Cyanobium sp. PCC 7001: one gene and its partner. The protein of the gene in region 1 binds, or shares a complex with, the protein of each later gene. Links are inferred from orthologs where the notes say so. Each region holds a gene or a part of one and is shown on either strand. Other genes may lie near its edges.

Evidence for each region. The genes of interacting proteins can lie anywhere in the genome.
Region 2: the proteins of tsaE (region 1) and tsaD are in contact, whole or in part, in a crystal structure (PDB 6N9A), measured with the Thermotoga maritima proteins. The link is inferred for Cyanobium sp. PCC 7001 from one-to-one orthologs. Residues at the interface, in WP_004082108.1 of Thermotoga maritima: Leu37, Gly38, Lys46, Lys57, Val59, Lys60, Ser61, Thr63, Phe64, Thr65, Leu66, Met67, Val69, Pro71, Tyr82, Arg83, Leu84, Asp86, Asp88, Phe89, Asp93, Ile128, Asp130, Glu131, Arg134; in WP_004082750.1 of Thermotoga maritima: Cys10, Asp11, Arg49, His50, Leu82, Gly84, Gly135, Gly136, Glu154, Thr155, Leu156, Asp157, Asp158, Ser159, Glu162, Asp165, Lys166, Arg169, Leu170, Tyr175, Lys213, Thr214, Leu217, Tyr218, Gln221, Arg222, Asn324.

The regions. Positions count from the first base shown.
Region 1 is NZ_DS990556.1:2,107,297-2,110,738, forward strand. Bases 1-2,709 are described here. They hold tsaE (tRNA (adenosine(37)-N6)-threonylcarbamoyltransferase complex ATPase subunit type 1 TsaE), read right to left. Parts: upstream 1,730-2,709; coding sequence 1,271-1,729; downstream 1-1,270. Other genes in these bases: mutT (8-oxo-dGTP diphosphatase MutT), read left to right, coding at 1-192; CPCC7001_RS10365 (carbohydrate kinase), read left to right, coding at 228-1,262; ahcY (adenosylhomocysteinase), read left to right, coding at 1,847-2,709. Outside these bases: more of ahcY, read left to right, coding at 2,710-3,274; CPCC7001_RS10380 (single-stranded DNA-binding protein), read right to left, coding at 3,400-3,442. UniProt on the Escherichia coli protein: Required for the formation of a threonylcarbamoyl group on adenosine at position 37 (t(6)A37) in tRNAs that read codons beginning with adenine.
Region 2 is NZ_DS990556.1:1,193,543-1,197,024, forward strand. Bases 524-3,482 are described here. They hold tsaD (tRNA (adenosine(37)-N6)-threonylcarbamoyltransferase complex transferase subunit TsaD), read right to left. Parts: upstream 2,552-3,482; coding sequence 1,496-2,551; downstream 524-1,495. Other genes in these bases: CPCC7001_RS05825 (type IV pilus twitching motility protein PilT), read left to right, coding at 524-1,128; CPCC7001_RS05830 (hypothetical protein), read right to left, coding at 1,162-1,383; CPCC7001_RS05840 (photosystem I reaction center subunit III), read left to right, coding at 2,661-3,158; CPCC7001_RS05845 (photosystem I reaction center subunit IX), read left to right, coding at 3,170-3,289; gmk (guanylate kinase), read right to left, coding at 3,358-3,482. Outside these bases: more of CPCC7001_RS05825, read left to right, coding at 1-523.

The sequences.
Region 1 (3,442 bases):
GTGCACCTGTGCCGCTGGCTCGGCGGTGAACCCCAGCCCCTGGCCAGTCAGCAGGTGCGCTGGGTGCAGCCCTGCCAGCTCGCCGACTACCCCTTCCCGGCCGCTAACGCCCGCATCATCACGGCCCTGCTGGAGCATCTGGAGGCCGCCGCGTCTGCCGGCGGCGCGTCCAGTGCTGACGCTGCCGCCTGAACCGGTCAGCCTGGAGGCAGACGAACCGCAGCCTGATGGTCGCGTCCCCTTCGGTGCTCTGCCTCGGGGAGGCCCTGGTGGACCGCCTGGGCCCGCCCGGCGGCGATCCGGCCACGGCCGATCCCGATCAGATCGACGACCGTCTCGGCGGGGCGCCGGCCAATGTGGCCTGTGCCCTGGCCCGCCTGGGCACCCCGGTGGCGTTCCTGGGGAGGCTCGGCCAGGACCCGATCGGCGAGGCATTCGCCGGGCTGTTCGCCGGCCGTGGGGTCAACACCGCCGCCCTGCAATGGGACCCGCGGCGCCCCTCCCGGGTGGTGCTGGTGCGGCGTGACCGGCAGGGTGATCGCCAGTTCGGCGGTTTTGCGGGGGATCGGGGCGACGGATTCGCCGATGAGGCCCTGGAGGCCGAACCCCTCGCCGCAGCCCTGGCGGGGGACGGCGGACTGCTGCATGGGGCCGCCTGGCTGCTGGTGGGCACCATCCCCCTGGCCAGGCCGGCCGCGGCGGCTGCCCTGCGGCGGGCCGTGGCCCTGGCCGCCGCGGCCGGGGTGGCGATCGCGGTGGATGTGAACTGGCGCCCCACCTTCTGGGATGGGGCGGCGGCTCCCGACGCCCCCCCCAGCGAGGCCCAGCAGCAGCTGATCCTGGAGCTACTCGGCCAGGCCGCCCTGGTGAAGTGCGCGGCGGAGGAAGCCCTCTGGCTGTTCGGCCGCACTTCCCCCGAGGCGGTGCGGCAGGCCCTGCCCCGCCGGCCCGCCGTGGTGGTCACCGATGGAGCCAACCCCGTGCGCTGGACCTTTGGCGCCGCCACCGGGGAGCTGGCCGCCTTCCTGGTGGCCGTGGCCGACACCACCGGCGCCGGGGATGCCTTCACCGCGGGCGTGCTGCATGGCCTCTGCGCCCGTCCATCCCTGTTGCGGGGTGAGGACCCGGCCGGGGTTGTGGAGCTGATCCGTTTCGCCAGCGCCTGCGGGGCCCTGGTGTGCCAGGCGCCTGGAGCCATCGATCCCCAGCCCAGCGCGGAGGCCGTGGCGGGCTTCCTCAGCGGCCATTGGCAGCGGCCATAGCAGCGGCGTCAGCGCGGGGCCCACACCCGGGCCAGACGGCCCGCCTCAGGATCGCCCCCCTCCGGCAGCTCCAGCTCCACCTGCCAGGCCTCCGCGGGGATGAAGCTCAGCCGCTGCGGCCACTCCACCGCCAGCACCGCGCCCACCTCCCGCGCCGTTTCCTCCTCCTGGGCGAAGAGCTCATCGGCGGCGGCCGGCTGCTCCAGGCGGTAGAGATCGAGGTGCACAAGCGGGCCGTAGTGCTGGGCGAGGGCGAAGGTGGGGCTGGTGATCGGTTCGTCGATGCCGAGGGCCGCCGCCAGGCCCTGCACCAGGCAGGTCTTGCCCGCACCGAGGTCGCCCCGCAGCAGCACGATCGCCGGGCCTGGGGCGAGCAGGCCGGCCAGTTCGGCCCCCAAAGCGCGTGTGGCAGCGGCGTCGGCCAGCGACACACACCGGCAGAGCGGCACGGCAGGGCTCACGCGGATCTTGAACCTCTCTGTAGATTGCCGCTCAAGCGAGCCCGAAGCCTCGGCGTCTCCGCAGCACGTTCACCCCAACGCCCTCCCAGCCGGGAGCGAGCCGTTCTCTGGAGCCGAAGACCCATGGTGGCTACACCCGCTGCACCCTCGTTGCAGACCACATCCTCCTATGTGATCGCTGATCTCGGCCTGGCCGAGTTCGGCCGCAAGGAGATCGCCATTGCCGAAACCGAGATGCCGGGCCTGATGGCCCTGCGCCGCAAGTTCGGTGCCGAGCAGCCCCTCAAGGGAGCCCGCATCGCGGGGTCCCTGCACATGACGATTCAGACCGCCGTTCTGATCGAAACCCTGGTGGCCCTCGGCGCCGAGGTGCGCTGGGCCAGCTGCAACATCTTCTCCACCCAGGACCACGCCGCCGCGGCGATCGCGGCCGCCGGCGTGCCGGTGTTCGCCTACAAGGGCGAGACCCTCGATGAGTACTGGGCCTTCACCCACCGCATCCTGGAGTGGGGCGATGGCGGCACCCCCAACATGATCCTGGACGACGGCGGCGATGCCACCGGTCTGGTGATCCTCGGCACCAAGGCCGAAAGGGATCCTTCCGTTCTGGACAACCCGTCCAACGAGGAGGAAACCGCCCTCTTCAACTCCATCCGCCAGAAGCTGGCCGCCCAGCCGGGCTTCTACTCGCGCATCCACGCCGCCATCCAGGGCGTCACCGAGGAAACCACCACGGGCGTGGCGCGGTTGTACCAGCTGCAGAAAGCGGGCGAACTCCCCTTCCCCGCCATCAACGTCAACGATTCGGTCACCAAGAGCAAGTTCGACAACCTCTACGGCTGCCGTGAATCGCTGGTGGACTCCATCAAGCGCGCCACCGACGTGATGGTGGCCGGCAAGGTGGCCCTGGTGCTGGGCTACGGCGACGTGGGCAAGGGTTCGGCCCAGTCCCTGCGGGGTCTCGGCGCCACGGTGATGATCGCCGAGGTGGATCCGATCTGCGCCCTGCAGGCCGCGATGGAGGGCTACCGCGTCGTGCGTCTCGACGACGTGGTGCGCGATGTGGACATCTTCGTGACCGCCACAGGCAACTTCAAGGTGATCCGCCACGAGCACCTGATCGCCATGAAAGACCAGGCGATCGTGTGCAACATCGGCCACTTCGACAACGAGATCGATGTGGCCTCCCTCAAGCAGTACCCCTGGGAGAACATCAAGCCCCAGGTGGACCACATCCTGCTGCCCAGCGGCAACCGGATCATCCTGCTGGCCGAAGGCCGGCTCGTGAACCTGGGCTGTGCCACCGGTCACCCCAGCTTCGTGATGAGCAACTCCTTCACCAACCAGGTGTTGGCCCAGATCGAGCTGTTCACCAAGGGCGATCAGTACGCCAAGGAGGTGTACGTGCTGCCCAAGCATCTCGATGAGATGGTGGCCCGCCTCCACCTCGAGAAGATCGGCGCCAAGCTCACCGAGCTCACCGCTGAGCAGGCGGCCTACATCAACGTGCCCGTGGAGGGTCCCTACAAGCTGGATCACTACCGCTACTGATCCGCCAGGCTCGCTTCCGGCAGAGCGCTGGAACGAACCTCCCGCCCCATCACCCACCGGTTCAGGCCGGTGGGTTTTTTCATGGCCTTCAGATGGTCTGTCAGAACGCGGCCCTCAGGCGGCCCTCAGAACGGCACTTCCTCTTCGCTGGGCTCGCCACCCCCGAAT
Region 2 (3,482 bases), 910 kb from region 1 along the record:
GTGCCGGCCGCCGTGCCACAGACCGGCGGCGCTGACGGGGTCTGGCAGGGCGAGGGCATGGGGCCGATGCCGACGAGCCTCGAAGGCATCGTGAGGCTGGCCAATGCCCGCAACTACTCCGACGTGCATGTGGGCGTGGGCGAGGAGCCGCGCTACCGCTCCCGTGGCGACATGATCCGCACCGGCTGGCCCGTGACCGATCAGGCCACCTTCAACGACTGGATGCGGGAGATGCTCAGCCCCGCGGAGATCGACGCCTTCCTGCGGGACAAGGAATACGACGGCTCCCACGCCTTCCCCTTCGTGCGGGTGCGGATCAACCTGATGGACTCCCTGCGGGGGCCGGCGATGGTGCTGCGTCTGATTCCGCAGAAGATCGCCACCCTGGAGGATCTGAACTTGCCGGATGTGCTGAAGGAACTCTGCACCCGGCCGAAGGGCATGATCCTGGTCACGGGGCCCACCGGTTCCGGCAAGAGCACCACGCTGGCGGCGATGGTGGACTGGATCAACAACAACATGAGCCGCCACATCCTCACCATCGAGGATCCCGTGGAATTCGTGCATGAGAGCCGCCAGTCGCTGATCCGCCACCGCGAGGTGGGCCATCACACCAAGGTGTTCCACAACGCGTTGCGGGCCTCCCTGCGGGAGGACCCCGACGTGATCCTGATCGGTGAAATCCGCGACCGCGAAACCCTCGCCACCGCGATCGAAGCCTCCCAGACCGGCCACCTGGTGTTCGGCACCCTGCACACCAACTCCGCCATCAAGACCGTGGAACGGGTGCTGGGCATGTATCCCCCCAGCGAGCAGGACAGCATCCGCCGCTCGGTGTCGGAGACCCTGCTCGGGGTGATCGCCCAGGGACTGATCAAGACCACCGATGGCGAGCGGGCGGCCTACCACGACATCCTGATCAACACCGATGCCTGCCGCGATTACATCCAGCGCGCCGAGCTCGACGAGATCGAGGAGATCATGCGGCGCAGTCGCTTCGATGGCATGGTCACCAGCAACCAGTCCCTGCAGGACCTGGTGGAGGCCGGCCGGGTGACCCCGGACGATGCGATCGCCCAGAGCCTCAAGCCGAACGAACTGGCCCAGGCCCTGCGCGGACGCACCTGAAGCCCTTCCACTGATCCATGCCGAGGGCCGGGATCAGTGGAAGGCCAGCCGGGCCAGAATCAGCACGGTGAGGCCCACCGAGAGGCCCAGCATGGCCAGGCGTCCGTTCCAGATCTCGGCCTGGGGGGTGAAGCCACGCCGCCAGGCATTGAGTTCGGTGGGGCTGACCGGCTCGTGGCTGGCATCCTCCGCCAGCGGTTCACCCTCCTGCGCTGGAGCTGGCTGGCTGGCGGCATCCGGATCTGCAGGGGCCATGAATGGGAAGCCGGCAGCGTTGGGTCAGCCTAAGGGCACCGAACGGCAACCCTGCGGGCCCCAGCCCCTGGGCAAGAGCCCAGGCCCAGGCCGGCAGCGCCAAGGACAGGTGCTAGAAACAGGGTGTCGCCCCATAGAGCTCTCCGGCCCGCTCCAGGGGCCAGCGGGCTGCCACGCCCAGCCCTGCGGGGCTGCTCTGGCCGGCCGCCAGGCGCTCGCACGCTGCCACGGCGATCATGGCCGCATTGTCGGTGCAGTACGGCAGAGGCGCGACCCGCCAGTGCAGGCCGTCCCGGGCGGCGCGGTCCTCCAGCAGGCCCCGCAGCCGCCGGTTCGCCGCCACGCCGCCCACCAGCACCAGGGTGTTCAGCCGCTGATCCACGGCGCAGCGGCAGCTCCGCTCCACCAGCACCTCCGCCACGACCTGCTCGAAGCTGGCCGCCAGATCGGCCACGGGCAGGGGGCCGCCGTCCTGCTCCAGCTGGCGCACCAGCCGCAGCATCGCCGTCTTCAGGCCGCTGAAGCTGAAGTCGTAGGGATGGAAGCCCCCCTCGGGTCTGGACACCCGTCCCTTGGGCAGAGGGAAGCGCCTGGGATCCCCGGGGGCCGACACGGCCTGGATCGCCGGGCCGCCGGGGTAGCCCAGATTCAGGAGCCGGGCCACCTTGTCGAAGGCCTCGCCGGCCGCATCGTCGTGGCTGCGGCCAAGACGGGTGTAGGCCCCGGGGCCATCCACCCGGATCAGCTCGGTGTGACCGCCACTCACCAGCAGCACCAAATAGGGACCGGGTGGCAGGGGTTCACCGAGCTGCACCGAGCAGAGGTGTCCCTCCAGGTGGTGGATGCCGAGAAACGGCTTGCCGTGCAGCCGCGCCAGGGTGCGACCGGTGACCGACGCCACCAGCAGCGCCCCCAGCAGGCCGGGCGCCGCCGTGGCGGCGATGGCGTCCACATCGCCGGGCCCCAGGCCGGATTCGGCGCTGACGCGGGCGATCAGGCCGGGCAGGGCCTCCACGTGGCGCCGGGAGGCGATCTCGGGCACCACGCCGCCCCAGCGGGCGTGCTCCTCCACCTGGGAGGCCACGGCGCTGGCGAGCACGGTGCGATCCCGCACAATCGCAGCCGCTGACTCGTCACAACTTGTTTCGAGGGCCAGAACCGTCGGCATGGCGCCCGGAGAGCTCCCCTACTGTCCGCGAGTGACATCCTGCCCCGTGGCCCAGCGCGGCCGCAGGGTTCCGCAAGGCACTCCTCCCGGCTTCCTACCCAGACATCCCATGCGACGTCTTCTCCCCCGCCTGTGCGCGGTTCTGCTCTCAGCCTTCCTGCTGTTCGGCTTCGCGCCCGTGGCCAGGGCGGACGCCTCCGTGGCCGGTCTCACCCCCTGCGCCGAAAACCCCCGCTTCCAGCAGCGGGCCGCCGGTGCAGAGACCGACCAGGCCAAGGCGCGGTTCACGGTCTACGGCGAGGCCCTCTGCGGCACTGACGGTCTGCCCCACCTGATCGTGGACGGTCGCTGGAGCCATGCCGGTGATTTCCTGATCCCGGGCCTCCTCTTCCTCTACATCGCCGGCACGATCGGCTGGGCTGGTCGCTCCTATCTGATCGCGATCCGCGGCAGCAAGGACGCCACCATGCGCGAAATCCAGATCGACATGCCCCTGGCCTTCAAATCCACCCTCTCGGCCGCGGTCTGGCCCCTGGCCGCACTGAGAGAGTTCACCGACGGATCGATGATTGAAGCCGACTCCAAAGTGACCGTCTCCCCTCGCTGAAACCTGGAACCATGAAGAAATTCCTCACCACCGCTCCCGTCGTAGCTGCCGTCTGGTTCACCCTCACAGCCGGAATCACGATCGAGATCTTCCGATTCTTCCCCGATCTGATTCTCCATCCTCCGGCCTGATCCCCCTCAATCCCAGGCGGCCCGCGGGCCGCTTTTTTCATGGCCAGTCGGAGTCGGTCCTAGCCGGATCAGCCCAGCCCGAGCCGCTGCTCCAGCAGCTGCAGCGATGCCTCCAGGTCGTCGTTGATCAGGCTGGCGTCGAACTCGGCCTCGGCCTCCAGCTCCACCCGGGCCCGCTGCAACCGCCGCTGGA